2 linked regions of the Prochlorococcus marinus CUG1416 genome follow. The protein of the gene in region 1 interacts with the protein of each later gene in a pairwise test. Links are inferred from orthologs where the notes say so. Each region holds a gene or a part of one and is shown on either strand. Other genes may lie near its edges. The genes, in order: crtE and purT.

Evidence for each region.
Region 2: the proteins of crtE (region 1) and purT interact in binary tests that used the Escherichia coli proteins (3 or more experiments, as listed by UniProt). The link is inferred for Prochlorococcus marinus CUG1416 from one-to-one orthologs.

The regions. Positions count from the first base shown.
Region 1 is NZ_JAAORM010000004.1:47,090-59,665, reverse strand. Bases 4,700-7,523 are described here. They hold crtE (geranylgeranyl diphosphate synthase CrtE), read right to left. Parts: upstream 6,651-7,523; coding sequence 5,748-6,650; downstream 4,700-5,747. Other genes in these bases: folD (bifunctional methylenetetrahydrofolate dehydrogenase/methenyltetrahydrofolate cyclohydrolase FolD), read right to left, coding at 6,688-7,523; HA146_RS05675 (divergent PAP2 family protein), read right to left, coding at 5,254-5,733; HA146_RS05680 (cobyrinate a,c-diamide synthase), read left to right, coding at 4,700-5,257. Outside these bases: HA146_RS05695 (FAD-binding oxidoreductase), read left to right, coding at 1-924; zwf (glucose-6-phosphate dehydrogenase), read left to right, coding at 1,035-2,558; HA146_RS05685 (glucose-6-phosphate dehydrogenase assembly protein OpcA), read left to right, coding at 2,561-3,862; more of HA146_RS05680, read left to right, coding at 3,866-4,699; more of folD, read right to left, coding at 7,524-7,584; HA146_RS05660 (HDIG domain-containing metalloprotein), read left to right, coding at 7,659-9,131; HA146_RS05655 (hypothetical protein), read right to left, coding at 9,144-9,539; HA146_RS05650 (2-isopropylmalate synthase), read right to left, coding at 9,621-11,261; HA146_RS05645 (glycoside hydrolase family 57 protein), read left to right, coding at 11,489-12,576.
Region 2 is NZ_JAAORM010000003.1:27,009-35,135, forward strand. What follows is about bases 5,213-8,049. They hold purT (formate-dependent phosphoribosylglycinamide formyltransferase), read right to left. Parts: upstream 7,301-8,049; coding sequence 6,125-7,300; downstream 5,213-6,124. Other genes in these bases: pepN (aminopeptidase N), read left to right, coding at 5,213-5,258; HA146_RS05285 (photosystem II reaction centre N prot), read left to right, coding at 5,650-5,811; HA146_RS05290 (hypothetical protein), read right to left, coding at 5,808-6,026; HA146_RS05300 (lectin subunit alpha), read right to left, coding at 7,310-7,552; HA146_RS05305 (glutathione peroxidase), read left to right, coding at 7,697-8,049. Outside these bases: HA146_RS05250 (hypothetical protein), read right to left, coding at 11-148; HA146_RS05255 (DCC1-like thiol-disulfide oxidoreductase family protein), read left to right, coding at 357-737; HA146_RS05260 (hypothetical protein), read left to right, coding at 846-1,031; HA146_RS05265 (hypothetical protein), read left to right, coding at 1,076-1,378; HA146_RS05270 (MBL fold metallo-hydrolase), read left to right, coding at 1,445-2,161; HA146_RS05275 (hypothetical protein), read left to right, coding at 2,317-2,598; more of pepN, read left to right, coding at 2,649-5,212; more of HA146_RS05305, read left to right, coding at 8,050-8,127. UniProt on the Escherichia coli protein: Involved in the de novo purine biosynthesis. Catalyzes the transfer of formate to 5-phospho-ribosyl-glycinamide (GAR), producing 5-phospho-ribosyl-N-formylglycinamide (FGAR). Formate is provided by PurU via hydrolysis of 10-formyl-tetrahydrofolate.

The sequences.
Region 1 (12,576 bases):
AAGTCAGCAGCTAATACATTAGTTAAGAAGAAACATGCTGATGTACCCGTAAATATCTATAGACCTAAGACTCCTTTTGAAGGTACCGTAATCGAAAACTACAGTCTTCTTAAAGATGGAGCTATTGGTAGAGTAAATCACATAACTTTCGACCTCAAAGATAGTGATCCATTCTTAAATTATGTTGAAGGACAGAGTATTGGTATTATGCCTGCCGGAGAGGATGCTAATGGAAAGCCTCATAAATTGAGACTTTACTCAATTGCTAGTACAAGACATGGAGATGATTTTAACGGAAATACAGTTTCTCTTTGTGTTAGACAGCTTCAGTACGAAAAAGATGGTGAAACTATCAATGGTGTTTGTTCTACTTACTTATGCGATATTAAGCCTGGGGATAAAGTAAAAATCACAGGCCCTGTAGGTAAGGAAATGCTTCTCCCAGACGAAGAGGACGCGAACATCGTTATGCTTGCTACTGGAACAGGTATAGCGCCTATGAGAGCTTATTTAAGAAGAATGTTCGAAGCAACTGAAAAAGAAAAAAATAAATGGAATTTTAAGGGTAAAGCTTGGTTATTTATGGGTGCCCCAAAATCAGCTAATTTGTTATATGAGGAAGATCTACAAAGATATCTTTCTGATTATCCAGATAATTTTAAATATACAAAAGCTATTAGTCGTGAGCAACAAAATACAAAAGGTGGAAGGATGTATATTCAAGACAGAGTTTTAGAATCAGCAAACGAGCTTTTCAATATGATTGAAGATGAGAAGACACACATATATCTTTGTGGCTTAAAGGGTATGGAGCCTGGAATAGATGAAGCTATGACTAAGGCGGCAGAAGAAAAAGGCTTGAATTGGTCAGAATTAAGACCTCAACTAAAAAAAGCAGGAAGATGGCACGTAGAAACTTACTAACGCTTTATATTTAAGTTTAAGTTTATCCCTCGAGATACTTTTTGGTTTAGACACAATATGTAGCTAATCTTCGAAAAAAAGAGGATTTTAAAAATAAGAATATTAAAAATATGCCTTCAACTTTAAGTAATCCTCTTAGATTAGGTTTACGACAGGAAAGAGTCATATCTCCACAATGCTTAGTAATCTTTGGTGCTAGTGGAGACCTTACTCATAGAAAATTAATACCAGCCTTATTTGAACTCTATTTGCAAAGAAGAATTCCTAGTGAATTTGGAATAGTTGGTTGTGCAAGAAGACCTTGGACTGATAATGAGTTTAGAGAAAAGATGAAAGTAAAGCTATCCAATCAAATATCTGGTAAAGAAAGGGAGTGGGAACAATTTTCTAATTATCTTTTCTACGAACCAGTTGACTTACAACAAATTGATCATGTCGTAAGGCTTTCTAAAAGATTAAATGAAATTGATAAAACACAAGCTACTCATGGGAATAGAACATTTTATTTATCAGTATCTCCGAATTTCTATGCAAGTGGATGTAAAGCTCTTAAAGCAGCTGGCCTTTTAGATGACCCTAAGAAAAGTCGTTTAGTGATTGAAAAACCTTTTGGAAGAGATTATTCAAGTGCAAAAAAATTGAATAAGATCGTTCAAAGTTGTGCAGAAGAAAGTCAGATTTATAGGATTGATCATTATTTAGGTAAAGAGACAGTTCAAAATATTCTTGTTATGAGGTTTGCTAACACTATTTTTGAACCAATTTGGAACAGAAATTATATATCAAGTGTTCAAATTACTTCATCTGAAACAGTGGGTGTTGAAGATAGAGCTGGTTATTACGAAAGCTCTGGTGCCTTAAGAGATATGCTTCAAAATCATATGACTCAGATGCTTGCTGTTACTGCTATGGAACCTCCTGGAAAGTTTGAACCAGAAGCAATAAGAAATGAAAAAGCTAAGGTTCTTCAAGCTTCAAAACTTGCTGACGAAAATGAACCTTGGAATTGTTGCATAAGAGGTCAATATGGAGATGGAGGAAATATCTCAAATCGACTTAAAGGATATAGGCAGGAAGAGGGTGTTAATTGTAATAGCACAACAGAAACTTATATTGCGACAAAAGTGTTTGTTGATAACTGGCGTTGGCAAGGGGTCCCTTTTTATTTGAGAACAGGGAAAAGACTACCTAAAAGACTTGGAGAAATAGTCTTGACTTTTAAAGACGTTCCTGTTCATTTATTTGAATCAACAATAATAAATCCTGCCCCAAATCAACTTATCCTTAGAATTCAGCCAAATGAAGGTGCTACTTTCAAATTTGAGGTAAAATCCCCAGGTTCTGGAATGAAATCAAGACCTGTTGAGATGGAATTTTCTTATGATGCATCATTTGGAGAACCCTCAGATGAAGGCTATGTAAGATTATTAGCTGATGCAATGCTTTCTGACCCAACCTTATTTACTCGAAGTGATGAAGTAGAGGCAGCTTGGAAACTTTATACGCCATTAATAGAATTGATGGATAATTCTCCTTGGAAGTTACCTATTTATAATTATGAATCTATGACATGGGGACCTCCTGAGTCTGATCAATTACTTTCAAAAGATAATATCTTCTGGAGGAGACCTTAAAAATGAAACCTCAACTAACACTCCAAACCCCATTAGAGCTACCTTATCAGGAGATTTCTAATTACCTTAATAAATTATGGATTTCAGAAAATAAAGATAATACTGGGGCTAATACTTTTACATTAATAGTCTGGCAGCCTGCTTGGCTAGAACAATGTTTGGTTCAAAAAGGATTAGTAAATGGACCAATTACTGGAAATTTAAGTCCAGAGATAATTGAAGTTGCTAAAAAATTTATATTAGATCAAGGACTTCCTATCACTACTTCCCTTAATAGTGAAGAGCTATTGAATTTGTTGAAGGAAAATTTATCTAATAAAGACTTTGAAGACTTTAGAGGACAATTTTTTGAATCATCAATAAGTACATTGAACCCAAGAAGATTAATAACTCTAGCGCCAACGTTAAATAAAAATTCAGATATCAAAACTTTTGTATCAGCTTATTGTCCATTAAGTGACACTCCAGCTTTGCAACCTATATGTGGGGACTTAGTTGTTATTAGGGGGGACTCAGCCTCAATATCCAATAAAGGATTAAAAATAATTGATGAATTATCTATTGATGAATTACCTTTATGGTTGTGGTGGAATGGAAGCTTGGATGAATCTCCTGAAATCTTCGAATATTTTACTAATTATGGTCTAAGGTTAATCATTGATACTGCTCTTGGATCGCCTAACAGATGTTTAAAAGTTTTAGATCAATTAAATAATTCAAATAAAGCTATTAATGATTTGAATTGGGTTAGGTTGAAAAATTGGAGGGAATCATTGGCAATGATATTTGATCCGCCTTCGAGGAGGCCGATTTTAGATCATATTACTGATATTGACATTGATATCGCAGGAGATCATATGATTCAATCTTTGTTTTTGATTTCATGGCTTTGCGATAAACTTGGTTGGTCTTTTTTAAGAGTTGAAAGGGATAAAGAATCAACAAAAATAGAGTTTGAAAGAATCAATGGCGAAATAATTTCTGCATCAATTAATCCCTTATCTTTAGGAAATCCAAGTATTCATTTAGGACAAGTTATTGGATTGAGGTTGATTTCAAAAATTAGTGAGGTTCAAAAAAATAACACTTGTGTAATACTTGGCTGTGAATCAGTGGAATGTATGAGACTTGAAGCAGGGGGAATGGCTAATATGGAATTAATAGAACAAGTTGTTCCAAATTCTTTTTCTACATCAGAGTATGATGTTAGTAAATTATTGGGAAGTAGTAGAGGTAATACAAGTCCTCTTTTCGAAAATTCTATTAAAATAGCCCTTCAAATATTTAATGGTTTTAATAACTAATAAATGCCTTGTGTAATATCTTCTCCTTCAAGTGATAGTGGTAAAACTACATTATCGCTTTTGATATCTTGTTGGGCGTTCTCAAAAGGTATAAAGATACAAACTTTCAAGGTTGGCCCAGATTATCTTGATCAACAACAACTTAGTTCAATTGGCCAACCGATTTGTAGGAATTTAGATATTTTTTTAAGTGGTGAGGAATGGGTTCAATCAAGCTTCTTTAAACATTCTTTGAAATATGAATTCTCATTAATTGAAGGAGCAATGGGTCTATTTGATGGATTAGGGGCAACAACCTATTCCAGTACAGCAAATATCTCTAAACTTCTCAATGCTCCAGTAATTTTTATTGTTAATGCTAGAGGTCAAGTAGCTTCTCTTTTGGCGACTGTTCGAGGTTTTAGAGACTTCGATAGTAAGTTATCAATAGCAGGAATTATATTTAACAACGTTAATTCAGATAGACATAAAAAATTAATCAAAGAAGTTTTTAAAAATGAAGATTTCGAAATTCTTGGTTTTTTACCATCTGATTCAAAAATAACTTTAAACAAAGCTAATTTAGGTTTGATATCTCCATTGGATAATGATAAAGAAATTGATGTTGAATATTTTGCAAATTTTGCCGCAAGAAATCTTAATGTGTTTTCTCTTATTAAATTCCTAAAATCTCCTCAAAAGAAAATATTTAATTCTGTCAGTTTTGAAGATTTTATAATAGACAAAAGTAAACCCATCGCCATTGCAGAAGATAAAATCTTTCATTTTCAATACCCCGAAACCAAGGAGTTTTTGAGTGAAATAGGCATACCATTGATTTCATGGAGTATTTATGATGATGAAGAAATCCCTAATGAGGCTTCTTCTTTAATTATTCCGGGAGGTTTTCCTGAAAAATATGCTGATCATATAAGTAATTCTAAAAAAAGCTTAAATTCGTTAAGGAAATTCCGCAAAAATAGATTTATATATGCAGAGTGCGGAGGGATGATGATTTTAGGAGACTTTATAAAAGATGAAAATGGTAATTATCATAAAATGAGTGGCATCCTGCCTTTTAGATCAAAAAAAAGTAAACTTTCAGTAGGTTATAGATACATTGAGGGTTTAAAAGATACTCCGATCATTAAACAAAATCAATTAATTAGAGGACATGAATTTCATTATTGGGAAATTGAGAATAATTTATCTGAACTTGATTTAGGAAAAGCTGAGCATCATAAGAAACTTTCTTCTCCATGGAAAATTAAATCTTGGAAAACTGAATACAAAAATGAAGGTTATTTTGATGAAAAATTACATGCAAGTTGGATTCACTTACATTTACCAAGTTCTCCGGAAGTCGCAAAAAACTTTATAGATGCAACCCAACTTAGTTTTTCAAAGGATTCCTAATTTATTATCAAATTAAATATTTTGAGAGGAGAACCTAAAAAAAACATTCCAGGCAAAGTAATTAATGGTCCTAAAAAACTCCCCACCATGACCTCAATTTTTGTATGGCCCAGGGTTTCTTTTAAGAGTAATTCAGATTTAGGGTCTAGTTTTTTTGATAGTTTATTGATTTCTGCAGCTTGAATCCCAGCTGATTTTCTAACACCACTGGCGTCATACATAACTATTAGTGCTACAGCAACTGATAATGCGAATATTGAGCTATCAAATCCCAATTCATAACCTATCCCAGATGCAGCACCAGTTATTAAGGCGGAATGACTAGAAGGCATACCACCCGTTTCGAACATAATCCCAAACCTTATCTCTCCAGTTGAAAAGAAATTGAATAAAATTTTAAAAAATTGAGCTAGTAAACAGGATAATAAGCTCCAGAAAAGAACTGAATTATTAAAAAAGGAAAAGAAATCAGACATAAAATTAAAACTAATTATCTGTCTCTATTTGTAATAAAGTCGGCTAACGATATTAAATAATTTGCATCTGCACCCCAAGGTTCAATTGCTTTTTTTGCTTTTTCAACTAAGTCAAATGCTCTTTTCTTTGACTCCTCCATTCCAAGTAATTTAGGGTAAGTAGTTTTGTCAGCTAAAAGATCTTTGCCTGCAGTTTTACCAAGCTTTTCACTGCTTGAAGTTAAATCAAGAATATCATCTATTATTTGGAAGGCTAAACCAATTCCCTCTGCATATGTTGTTAGAGCTTGTAATAGTTTTTCGTTAGCGCCTGCTATCATCGCGCCTGTTCTTACGCAAGCCTTTAATAATGCCCCAGTCTTATGAAGATGAATATATTCGAGAGTTTTAAGGTCGACTTCTTTGCCTTCGCATTCCAAATCAACAACTTGCCCCCCGACTAGGCCTGGTGCACCAGCTACTAGGGATAATTCGCCAATTACATTTAATAATCTATTTGGATCTACTCCAGGGCTTCTTAAAGAGACCATTTCAAAGGCCCTGGTTAATAAAGCATCGCCTGCAAGAATAGCTATTGCATCTCCATATACTTTATGATTTGTCGGCCTACCTCTCCTCAGGTCATCATTATCCATCGCGGGCAGATCATCATGAATCAAGGACATTGTATGTATCATTTCTATTGCTACTGCAGTAGGAACAGCAAGAGAGGGTTCTCCTCCAGCGAGTGAGCAAGATGCTAAACATAAAATTGGACGTATTCTTTTCCCTCCAGCTAAAAGGGAATATCTCATTGATTCTCTTAAAATTTCTGGATTCTCAGGGCCCAAGGAAAAATCAAGTGCTTCTTCTACAACCTTTTTTGTGTTTTTAAGATATTTTTCAAAATCAGAAATACTACTTACAACTTCAGTCATTTTATACCTTTAGTAAAGAAAATTTTCATCTTGGAGTTTATGGCAAAAGGTCATTAAGAGTTGATGATAAACCAAATTGTTTTTGCCAGCTAAAAATAGTATTTACAAGTAACATTGTTACTGTCATTGGTCCAACACCTCCTGGTACAGGTGTATAAGCAAATACTTTAGAAATGACATCTTCTAATAATACATCTCCACATAATCTGGTTTGATTTTTATCGGAACTTTTTAATCTATGTATTCCAACATCAATAATTACTGCTCCTTCTTTCACAAAACTCGAATCTACAAGATTGGGTTTTCCTGCGGCCGCAATTAGAATATCGGCTTCTCTACAGACTTTATTCAAATTTAATGTTTTTGAATGAGTCATTGTTACCGTGCCATTTAGATTCAACAACATAAGCGATAGGGGTTTTCCAACAAGCAAACTTCTTCCGATAACAACAATTTTCTTACCTTCAATTGTAATATTTTGGGATCTTAATAAGTTAATAATTCCTGCTGGTGTGCATGATCTCATCGCAGGCTCATTTTTCACTAATTTGCCGATGTTCATCTCATTTAATCCATCTACATCTTTGCCTGGATTAATATGACTGATCAGTTTTTGCTCATCAAACTTCTTTGGGATGGGAAGTTGTAGCAACATTCCATCAATATCCTTATCAGAATTAAGTTTGATTATCAATTGTTCAACTTCTTTTTGCTCTACACTATCTTTTAGATGAAAGATAAAGCTCTTTATTCCAATCCTTGAACATGCTTTTTCCTTGTTATTAACGTAAACACCACTAGCAGGGTCTTCACCTATTCTTATTACAGCTAAACCTGGAGCTCTTTTTGCAATTTTTTTATTACTAGAGATATAATCAAATAATCTTTCTTCAATTTCAAGAGATAATTTTTTACCGTCTAATTTTAATGACATTTAGAAAAACATCTCCTTTTTACACCTAGCATGCCTATAATTTTAAATTATTCAAATAGATTTATTTATATTCTGTGCAAAACATCACAACTACATTAAAGAAACTGTTTTATCTTTGGAGGCGAAGTCAATTTCCTGTAAAACAACCAATTAAAATTACAAGAATAGATAATCTCATAATTTTTTTAGTATGCATTTTAATTTCAATAATTTCTTCTTATAAACTACTTCTTATCTCGCCTTTAAATTCCGCAGATATTTTTTCTTGGCTTTTGACCTTTACTGAAATACTTTTTAGTTCAGGAATTTTGATATTAGTTTCAAAAAAAGAGAATCCCACAATTTCTTCAAGACAGATCTTCTTGATCATTACTCTTCTTTTAGCAGTACAAGCCACGAAATTAGCCTTTGCTTCAACCGTAAGTCCATTAGCTATTATAATTCCACCTGCATTAATAATATCTCAAGGAATGGGAAGCATAACAGCATTAGCTTGGGTATCAATAGCAAGCTTTAGTTGGCCAGACCCAGCATTTGCTATAAATAATAATATATTTTTTATTTTATTAGTTTGCGCTTCAGTAGTATCTCTACTTGGAGGAAGAATAAGAAGTAGAGCTCAGTTACTTCAGCTATCAATTTTTGTCCCCATAGGATCGTTCTTGAGTCAATGGATATTGATTGGTAAAGATGAAATATCTCTTATTAATAAGCAAGATTTTGTTTTAGCAAAAGGAAATTTATTTTCTGATTCCTTATTATTGGCAATAGTAATGCTTTTTACTATTTTATTTATTCCTATTTTTGAATCAATATTCGGATTATTAACTAAAGCAAGATTACTCGAATTGGCTGATAAGGAGAAACCTCTAATTAGAAGATTGTCTCTTGAAGCTCCTGGTACTTTTGAACATACCTTACTTATATGTGGTTTAGCAGAGGAAGCAACAAGAATGATTGGTGGTGATATTGATCTAATTAAAACTGGCGCTTTATATCATGATGTTGGTAAATTACATGCACCTAATTGGTTTATCGAAAATCAGGATGGTTCAAAAAATCCGCATGACGAATTAGATGATCCGATTAAAAGTGCAGAAGTATTACAGGCACACGTTGATGAAGGATTGAAATTTGCAAGAAAAAATAGACTACCTAAACTGATAACTAATTTTATCCCTGAACATCAAGGTACCTTAAAAATGGGATATTTTTTTCAAAAAGCTAAAGAAAAAAATCTCAACATTGATGAATATTATTTTAGATACAAAGGCCCTATTCCTCAGTCAAAAGAAACAGCTATTTTAATGCTTGCAGATGGATGTGAAGCAGCACTAAGAGCTATGAATATTAATGCATCGGATAAAGAAGCTTTGGAAACAATATCTAATATTATCTACTCGCGTCAGAAAGATGGGCAATTAGACGATAGTAATTTATCGAAAGGAGAAATTTTTTTAATAAAAAGGGCATTCTTGAATGTGTGGAGAAGAATTAGACATAGAAGAATTCAGTATCCAACTAGCAAGAATAATACTTTTTCTTAGTTAATTTTTATTCTATAGCCTAATAGTTCTTCTATGTTTTGGGTTACACCAATATAAGAGGGCCATGATGCTAAGCAAAGTAATTAAAAAGGTAAAACTACCAATTCCAAAAATACCTTCTTTTAGCCTTATTAATCTAACAATAGAATATGGTGCCGTTCCAGCAATCACCATTGATAGTGATACTAGTGTCAATGTAACACCCCATTTTCTCTCTGCTAATAGAGCAGAAGATGCAACTATCCCAACTATCGCTGCAGGCCAGCCAAGGCTACTGGCTAACGTAATGTTGGCAGCTCTCAGTGGAGGTACGTATATAATGATTAAAGTTATGAATGGTAGAGCAATTATGTTGGAAATCAATCCTAACCAGGCTAAAGTCCAATATCCAATTACCCTTTCCCTCATTATTTACTGCTTTAACTATTTGATTAATCTACAGTATGACGAGACTGTTTTTAAAGCTACTTAATAATCCTAAGAAATATTTTAATTTGCAGGATTAGATATAAATGTTTTTTCGGAATTTTCTAAATTATCAAACTGTGGGTGAATTGAATTTTTTTTCTCAGAAAATACAAGCCTATTTATAGCATTAACGTAAGCAGTTGCAGCTGCAACAACAACATCCGTGTCCGCAGAATGACCAGAATATATCTTATTATCCCTTCTTATTCTTATTGTTACTTCGCCCAACGCATCAATACCTTCTGTTACCGACTTTACAGAAAATTCAATTAATTCATTAGGAACTTTAGCTAATTTATTTAAAGCCTTGCATACAGCATCAACAGGTCCAGTCCCTATTGATACAGCAGTATCCTCAGTATTATCTTCAGTGTTTAGAAGAGTGATGGTGGCTGTAGGTTTAGATGCGTTACCGCAACTTACTTGTACAAGACTTAATTGAAATTTAGCTTCTGGAAGCTGTACTTGTTCACTAACAATTGCTTCTAAGTCTCTATCAGTAATTTCTCTTTTCCTATCAGCTAAATCCTTAAAACGAGCAAAAGCGTCATTCAAATCCTCCCTATTTAAGTCATATCCCATCTCTTCTAATCTTGCTCTTACTGCACTTCTTCCACTAAGTTTTCCCAAGGATATTTTGTTGTCACTCAAACCTACAGTTTTTGCATCGATAATTTCGTAAGTTAGTCTATTTTTTAAGACTCCATCCTGATGAATTCCTGATTCATGTGCAAAAGCGTTAGCTCCCACAATTGCTTTATTAGGTTGAACTGTCATTCCAGTTAGGTTGGAAACGAGCCTAGAGGTTTTTGTTATCTCTTTTGTTCTTATAGCTGTAAGAGGCGTTGGTGAATCTGGATTTCTTTTGAAAAAACTATTAAAAAAGCTTTTCCTTACATGCAATGCCATTACTAATTCTTCTAGAGAGGCATTTCCTGCTCTTTCTCCAATTCCATTAATCGTACATTCTAATTGTCTTGCTCCATTTTTTACTGCCTCTAGAAAATTGGCAACTGCTAAACCTAAATCATTATGACCATGAACAGATATTACTGCCTCATCAATATTTGGAACATTTTTATTTATATCGGCAATTAATTTACCAAATTCAGTAGGGGTTGTAAATCCAACAGTATCTGGGATATTTATGGTTGTCGCTCCTGCAGAGATTGCTAGTTGAATTACTTCATATAAAAAATCAGGATCACTCCTTGAGGCATCTTCACAAGAAAACTCAATATCATCTACCAATGATTTTGCATAATTAACCATTTCTGGAACTATTTGAAGAACATCTTTTCTGGATTTTTTAAGTTTATGTTTTAGATGGATATCACTTGTTGCAATAAAAGTATGTATTCTTTTCATGGGAGCTGGACTCACTGCTTCATAACATGCTTTTATGTCGCCCTTTGAAGCTCTAGCTAAACCACATATTATGGGACCATTTTCTTTCCCTACAGCACCAGCAATTTTATTAACAGCTTTAAAATCTCCGGGACTTGCAAAAGGGAATCCAGCCTCAATAACATCTACTCCCAATCTTGCTAATTGATGGGCGATAGCAAGTTTTTCTTCAAGATTTAAACTGGCACCAGGAGATTGCTCTCCATCTCGAAGAGTTGTATCAAAGATCAAAATTCTTCCAGGATCTTTGGACATAAACAGTAATTACTTAAACTTATATTAAGCTAATTAAAAAAAATTGACTAGATTTTTATTCAATTAAAATTTGCAATAGGATTATTACTTAACAATATTGGTTAAAATATTGAAAAAAAAATAAAATATTTATTTTATTAAAGTATTCTTATTAAGAATTAAGCTTCCCTTTTATAAAAGGTTAATCTTGATTTTTTATAGAATTTTAGGCATAAATTATAAAAAATATGAATGGGCAATACCCAAACAAAAATATCTTAGGTCAGTTAGCGATAGTTTTACATGCTCATCTTCCTTATGTAAGGAAAAATGAAAAAAACTCTTTAGAAGAGGATTGGTTATTTCAGGCCATTTTGGAATGCTATATACCACTCCTTCAAGCAATAGAATCCTCTAAAAAAGAAAATCCTCTAAATACAAAACTTACTATTAGTTTGTCTCCAACATTATTATCACTTCTAGATAATAAACAAATTCAAGACACTTTCCCAATCTGGATTAAAACAAGGAATGATTTCTTGAATGATTTAGAAGGTAAGGAAAAAAATGCCTCAGCATTTTTAACTAAGAATCTCGATGAGAAATACTTATATTGGCAAGAATGTTCTGGAAACTTAATTGAGAAGTTTAATGCTTTAAATAAATCTGGAAATTTAGATATTCTTACTTGTGCCGCTACACATGGATATTTACCAATATTAAGAGAGAATCCTGAAACTGTTAACGGACAAATTAAAACAGCCATTAAGAGCCATGAAAATATTTTTGGAACTAAGCCCTTAGGTATTTGGTTGCCTGAATGTGCATATTATGAAAATTTAGATGAAATATTATTTAATTCTGGAATTAGATATGCAATCTTAGACGGTCATGGGATCCTAAATGCTGCTCCAAGACCTAGGTATGGTGTATATGCCCCAATATGTTCTAAAAAAGGAGTTGCATTCTTCGGTAGAGATAGTGAGTCAACCTTGCCCGTTTGGTCTGCTAAGGAAGGATTCCCAGGCGATAAAGTTTACAGGGAATTTCATAAAGATTTGGGTTGGGAATTACCTATCTCTAAGCTCCAAAAGAAAGGTATCTCAACTAAAAGACCTTTGGGTTTAAAGTTTCATAAGATTACTGATGAAAACGTGCCATTAGGGGAAAAGGAGTTTTACTTAGAAAATCAAGCCAAAAAGAAGGCGGCAGAACATGCTGATGCTTATCTTCTTGCGAGATCCAAACAATTAGAAAAATTAACTTTATCTTCTTCCTTTAATCCCTTATTGGTAGCTCCATTTGATGCAGAGTTATTTGGTCATTGGTGGTATGA
Region 2 (8,127 bases), on another replicon or contig:
ATTTATTGATTTATGCGTCTTTATCGAACTTGCTTAGGTTAGGGCCTGCAACCAAACCAACTAGAGCAAAAAGTACTAAAGAGAGGACCCCAACAGCAGCTGCATAAGGATTGAAACCACCTAAAGAAAAGGAAGCTAATAAATTCATGATTTAAAAAACAAATATCTTGGAGTTAAGCATACAGAATATTTGAGGAAAATATACCTATATTGAGACATTTCTTCGTAATTATGAAAATATTTAGCTAAATCCTTTATTACCAACACACAAATTCTTTATTTTTTATTTTATTATCAAGGGATATATCATAACTTTTGTTTGCATATTTTAAGACAATTAACACTAATGTTCCCTAATGACTTCTAACTATACCTTTATTTATGATGGAGAATGTCCATTTTGCAATCATTTTGCAGAGCTCTTGGAAATCAAAAGCAAGATAAATAATATTAAAATTCTTGATGGTCGTAAGAATTCAACCCTAATCAAATCTCTATTAGAAAAAGGTTTTGACATAGATAAAGGTGCTATTCTCCTGAAAGATGAAGATATCTTTCATGGAGCAGAAGCAATAAATACTATTTGCAAACAGATAAAAAACCCTTCCAGTAGTTTACTTTTCTTACTTTCCAGAGTATTCAAATCAACTAAACGAACAAACGTACTATTTCCGTTACTTGTTAGGGCGAGAAGATTTGCACTCATAGCAAAAGGTGTATCAACATCTCTAGTTTAAAAAATAAATAATTTATAAAAAATAAATAACATATTTATAAGCTTCTGTATCAATAAATGATAATTCATAATTTATTAGCTAGAAATAAGTGGTAACACAAAATATTTGATGATAGAAAACTTCAATCCATTTATTTCATTAGGTGGCGATAACCAGAAAGTTAATCATATGGCTGAGGCAGCACTCGAAATGAATTTAACCTGCAATGATTTAAAGAAGGATTTAGATTTAACTGATGGAGATGTAGTTGATATGTTGCAACTAGTTATGGATAGGTTTAAAAATAGTAATTAAGTTTAAATCGTTACTAGTAAATCCTTAATATTTACATTTTTTTAATGAAAACAATACAAATTGAGTTTTCAAAATATGAATCAGTTAACTTTTTATGGTCTAAATTAATAGAAGATTACGGATTTGATAAGGCTAGAAAAATAGTTTCTCAAGCAATAGATTTACAAAAAATGAATGGCACGAAAAATAACACCATGCCAATCATATTTTCAGGAACAGGAGGATCAGCCCTAATACCCATAAAAATGCTAGAAAAAGATGATTTTAAAATTAGTTATAAAGAAAATCAAGTTTTAATATTTAATCTGAAAAGAAAGTCATTTCAAATTTTAAATGAAGCAAACTAATCTAAGTTAGTACCTTCTCGATAAAGTCAAAATTATTTTATAGTCTAATAAAATATCAATTAGTTAATGACTTTTGAAGCTACCTACCTTGGATCAAATGGTTGGTTTATAAAATTAAAAGAAAATAATATAATTATTGATCCGTGGCTCAAAGGTGATTTAGTATTTCCTCCAGGAGAATGGTTTTTCAAAGGATCATTAGAAAAAGAAATTTCAATAAAAGAGCAAGTAGATATCATTTTATTAACTCAAGGATTACCTGACCACTGTCATATACAAACTTTAGAAACGTTTAAAAAAGATATTCCCATAATATGCCCTAAAAGTGCTAATGAAATATTAGAAAAAATAGGTTTTACCTCAATTAATATTCTTAAGCCAGCTCAAAAAACTCATTTGTGTAATATAAGTTTTGAAGCTACTGCTGGAGCTCCAGTTCCACAGAGAGAAAACGGATATATCATAAGAGATGATTTCAATAATAGTTTTTATATAGAACCCCATGGATATCTTGATGAAAATTTAGAAAAACAAAATCTTGATGCTGTAATAACTCCTACAAAAAATTTAGAATTGCCACTAGTAGGCTCTTTTGTAAAAGGTGCTGATGTAATCCCTAAATTAATACACAAATTCAACCCAAAATTTATACTTTCAAGTACCGTTGGAGGAGATGCAAAATACTCAGGTTTCTTAAATAACTTTATTTCAGTTCAGGAATATAAAAAAGAATTAAATTGTAATCTTATAGATTTAAAGAGTATGCAATCCATTATGATTTAAATTTATCTGAAAATGTTCCAATTTTCTCATTTTGAATCGAAGTGTATTCATTATAAAAGGAGCCTATAAAAATTCATTCTTTATTCTTTACCTCAATACTTTTATTAGTTCTAAATACTAGTTATTTTTGTGACAATGCAAAACTTGATCTAGTTATGAGAAATAATATTAATGGTGACTTTTCAATAATAAAAAAGATATCTGAGTTAAAGCCAGGCGCGTTTATTAATATTAATTGGAATAAAAAAAATCTTATGCTTCCATACTCCCTAAGAAAAGATTACATTTCATTTACAGACAGAAAATGGGACTGGCGATACCAATTAAATAAAGATGGTCTTCCTAATATGAAAAATCCATCCTTAAATGAACTACTTCCTTCTGGAGAGATAAAAACACATTTTTGTAAATCAGAAGATAATAAGTCAAACTTATAATTTAAAGATAATTATCCAGGAGCATTCAATTTCTTAAATCTATATTAAAGATGAACAATACTAAAAATGAAAAAAAAATTTCAAGCTATGTAAAACTTGAAGATTATAAAGTATTTGATTATGAAATACCTGAAATTTTTTTGGACTTCGTAATCAAGAAAAATGAAGTTAATGTTAAAACGAAACTTAGATTGAAAAAAAAGAATAAGAATACCAAAAATCTTATTCTTGATGGTACAGATATATTAATTAAAAAAATATACCTAGATGACTCTCCTCTTTTAGAGGAGGAATATTATATACAGCAAAAAAATAACTTAGAAATTAAAAATATAAATAAAGATAATTTTTCATTAAGAATAGAAGGAATAATTAAACCAAAGGAAAATTCATCCCTTTTAGGAATGTATGAGAGCAATGGGATTATAACTACGCAATGCGAGGCAGAGGGATTTAGAAGGATAAGTTACCACTCTGATAGACCCGACATTTTAAGCAAATACACAGTTAGGATTGAGGCAGACAAGAATGATTATCCTGTCTTACTCTCAAATGGTAACGTCGTAAAAGAAAAAAACCTTACAAATAATCGACATGAAATAATTTGGGAAGACCCATATCCGAAACCCTCATATCTATTTGCATTGGTGGCAGGGAAACTTAATTGTGTAAAAGATTATTTCATAACAAAATCGAATAAGAAAGTTAAAATAAATATTTATGTTGAGGATGGCGATGAAAAATATGTTAAACATGCAATAAGTTCCTTAAAGAAATCAATGAAATGGGACGAGGAGAAATATAACCTTGAATACGATTTATCATTATTCAATATAGTTGCAGTAAGGCACTTTAATATGGGTGCCATGGAAAATAAAAGTCTCAATATTTTCAATTCAAAACTAATACTGGCTGATTCTGAAACAACAACTGATGAAGAATTAGAAAGAATAGAAGGGGTTATAGCTCATGAATACTTCCATAATTGGACTGGGAATAGAGTTACATGTAGGGATTGGTTTCAATTATCTCTAAAAGAGGGTTTAACAGTATTTAGAGATCAACAATTCACTGCAGACTTTCATGATTATGAAATAAAGAGACTTGAAGATTCAAAATTTCTTAGGAAGAATCAATTTAGGGAAGACTCTGGTCCAACATCACATCCTGTAATCCCAGAAAAATATAAAGAAATAGACAATTTCTATACGACCACAATATATGAAAAAGGTTCAGAAATAATTAGAATGCTCAGCAACCTTGTAAAAGATAAAGATTTCTATAAAGGATTTAGTAATTACATATCAACTTATGATGGTAAAGCAGCAACAATAGACCAATTTATCGATAAAATACTAGAAAACAATAAGGAAATAGATCCTAAAGAATTTAAAGTCTGGTACAAGCAAAATGGAACCCCAAAAGTTAAATTCAAGAGAATCTGGGATAAAAAAAACAAAAAACTTACAATTCAAGCCTCTCAAAGTAATCCAATAAAAAAGAACCCATATAATGATTTACCTTTAATAATTCCTATAAATTTAGCTATATTTCTTGGTGAAAAAAAGACAATTAAAAAAACAGTCATCCTAAAAGCAAAAATACAAGAATTTATTATTAATAATATAGAATCCCATTTCGAAATCCCCTTAGTCACTTATTTTCGTGAATTTTCATCACCAGTTGAGTGGGAATCAGATATTACTCTTGATGAAAATTTTTTAATCCTAAAATATGAAACTGATTACTTTACTCTATCTAATACTGTAAAAGGATTTTATAAAACTATCATTTCATGCAGATTAGATAAAAAACCAGATTATCAAATTGAAAACAAATTAATAAGCGCCTTAATATCATTTATAAAAAATAGAGATATTAATTTATCTCTTTTATCAGAATTACTAAGTATTCCTACCTTTGCCGAAATTGAATCAGAGATGGAAAATATAGACCCTTTAAAAATATACAAAACTATTGACGAATTAAATTATTTATTCGGTACGAAATTAAAAAAAGAATTATTATTTAAGCTCCAAGAAATAGATAAAAATCTATATAAAGCATGGCCAGAAGGAAAACATGAAAGAAAACTAATCGAAATTATTTGGAAACTATTATTACATAGTAATGACAAGGAAATTAAAAGCAAAATAATTAATTACGTCAATAGTAATTCGATGACACTAGCAAAAGCTGCATTGAATTCTTTTAGTAGGATTAATTGTCCTGAGCGACAAATTATCTCAAATATATTCTTAAATAAATGGAAAAATAATAGTGTAGTATTGGATAGTTGGTTCTCATTTATTGCATCTATAGAAAATGATGAAAAAGCAAGTAGTCTTGAAAAATTATTTGAAAACAAGTTTTTTGATTCAAAATCACCAAATACATTAAGAGCCATATTAAACACATTCGTAACAAGAAATAGTACTTTTCATGCAATAGATGGCTCTGGTTATAAATATATTGCGAAAAAGATAATTGAATTCGATAAATTAAATCCAATCGTTATTTCTCGTTTTGTGAAAGTATTTAGTAGATACAACTATTATTCAGAGCCTTATAAAAGTAACATGATTGAAACCATAAAAAAGATCAAAAAAAATAAACTATCAACAAATACTATGGAAGTATTAGATGCGATATTAAAGTGATTATTTGATTATATTTAATTAAATATTATAATAGAGATTGTAATTATAAGTATTAAAATAAATACAAGATATTTATTAATAAAAATATCATTAAATATATTTTCGTTATAATCTTTATTCCACTTTTTATTGACGTATTCCTTAGTTATAAATTTATTAGGCCTTCCACAATGTAAGCATGTTGGAGAAGTTATTAAAATTAAATTTTTACATTGGGGACACTTTTTTTTTTCCATAATTTAATTTTAGTGAATAAATTTGAAATCAGAAACAAAAAAATAAGTAAATTAATTCTTGTTTTCCTGAATAATTAAATATCATTGCAAAAAAAAATTTGATTTAAACTATTTTAAAAAATTCAATATAATAAAATATTAGTATTTAGTTTCAAATGTTTGCTATTGCACTTGGATTGTCTCCAATTGAAAAAATCACTATTGCAATAACTGCTTTGATTTTTATAGTTTCTTTTACCTGGATCTCAATTAAGGGAGATTTAAATAAAATTGCTAAGGAACTAATTGAATATAATGATAATGATCAGGATAATTAAAAAAAACCTTTAACCTGCTTTTTATGCAAAACAGGATAATCAATAATATGCCTAATTTCTTTGAGTGAGGAACCATATATTTTTTCACCATTTAAGTGCACTCCCATCCATTTTTCTTTTTGATTAAAAAACAAACTTTTACTACTTCCCTCTAGGAGGTCATTTTTTTTATCCCAATTCAAAGTTATATCCCAACCTTTATAATTTTCTATCATTTTGAACAAGAGAACATACACAAATATTAATCACAGAAAGGCAGAACAAAAACAAAGGAAATAAGTATTTTTTTCGTTATATTTATTTAATATTTTTTTTAATTTGATCTAACTTTTATTCTACGACGAGCTTTATCAGCATTTTCTCTGGCTAAATTAATGTCTTTATTTGATGCGAGAACAACTCCCATTCTTCTACCTTTTCTAGAAACTGGCTTACCAAATATAAGAACTTTAGTCTTTTCAACTTCTAATGCTTTATTAAGACCTTCATAAATAGGATTAATATAATCTTTATCTGCGAGTATAACTCTTGTTGCAGAAGGTTCTATTAGGCTTATATAAGGGATTGGTAAATTTAAAAAAGCCCTTAAATGTAATTCAAATTCATTAATGTTTTGGCTAACTAATGTAACCATACCGGTATCATGAGGTCTGGGGGATAACTCTGAAAATATAACCTCATTACCTTTTACAAAAAACTCTACACCGTATAATCCAGCTCCATTTAAGTTATTTAAAATTTTATTTGTCATTTTCTTGGCTTCACATATTAAGGACTCATTAATGTCCAAAGGTTGCCAACTGCATTGATAATCTCCATTAGATTGAAGATGTCCAATTGGTAAGCAAAAAATATTTTCACCGCTCTCTTTTCTTACAGTTAGAAGAGTAAACTCAAAATCAAAATTAATAAATTCTTCAATAATTACACCTTTAACTTTACCTCTAGAATTTGCTTGTGCCTGACTCCAAGCATGATTTAAATCATTTTTTGATTCAACCAAAGTTTGTCCCTTACCTGAAGAGCTCATTAAAGGTTTAAGTAAAAGTGGGAACCCAATTTTATCTGTTTTCCCCCCTAGATCATCAAAATTATAAATATAGTCAAATTTTGCAGTTTTTATTTTTAAATCTCTAGAAGCCAAGTCTCTTATTTTATCTCTATTCATTGTTATTTCAACAGTTCTGGCATTTGGGACAATATTGAAACCTTCCTCCTCTAATTCTTTTAAGGCTTCAATCGAAAGTGCCTCTATTTCCGGGACAACAAAGTCAGGATTAAATTCCTTTATAACATTTTTTAAAATATTTTTATCCCCCATATCAATTACACTTGAATAATCAGCAACTTGCATTGCAGGTGCATTTTCATATCGATCAATTGCAATAACTTCTAATCCTAATCTTTTGGATTCTATTACTAGTTCCTTACCAAGCTCGCCACTACCAAGTATTAAAATTCTTTTTTTAGAAAACATCGAATCTTTCATATTTATAAATTATTTATCATTATCAGAAAGCTTGCTAGATGAATCATCTCTAATTTTTTTATCTTTAGAATAACTAAATAAAGATTTTATCCCAAACCAATTTTGAATTCTAATGCTATTAGTTATTGATGTCGAAATTGCTGTTAAAAAAAAGACTCCAATCATTGCCCAAATAATTCTTTCTAAAGCAATCGCAGGTAAAAAACCCTGACCGGAGTTGATGATTTCAGTAAGTGGGTCTAAAGGGTCCAAGTTAAAATGATAAATAATACTAATTATAAATGGTTAAATCAATGAAAAATTAAAACATACAAAAGAAATAATCCAAAGCCATTGAATTTTTAGGCACAAAAAACGGTTTAGATTGTTATCTTCAAAGGGTGAATTTCTTAAGACATGCAAGTTAACGTACAAAATACTATTGTTATTTCAGCAGATGGATCATCTATAAAACTTGGTGAATACTCAGGGGAAGTAATTTTAGTGGTTAATGTAGCTAGTTATTGTGGTAATACTGCTCAGTATGAGGAACTTCAAAAGCTACATGATTTATATTCAAATAAAGGGCTAAGAATACTTGCCTTCCCCTGTAATGATTTCGGGAAACAAGAACCCGACTCCCTTTCAGAAATAAAAGATTTTTGCACCATTAAATATGGAGTCAAGTTTGAAATATATGAAAAAGTTCATGCGAAAGGTAACACCACAGAACCATACACAACGCTTAACAAAGTAGAACCTGAGGGTGACGTTGAATGGAATTTCGAAAAGTTTCTAATAGGTAAAGATAGTAAAGTAATTGCAAGATTCAAACCAGGGGTTAAACC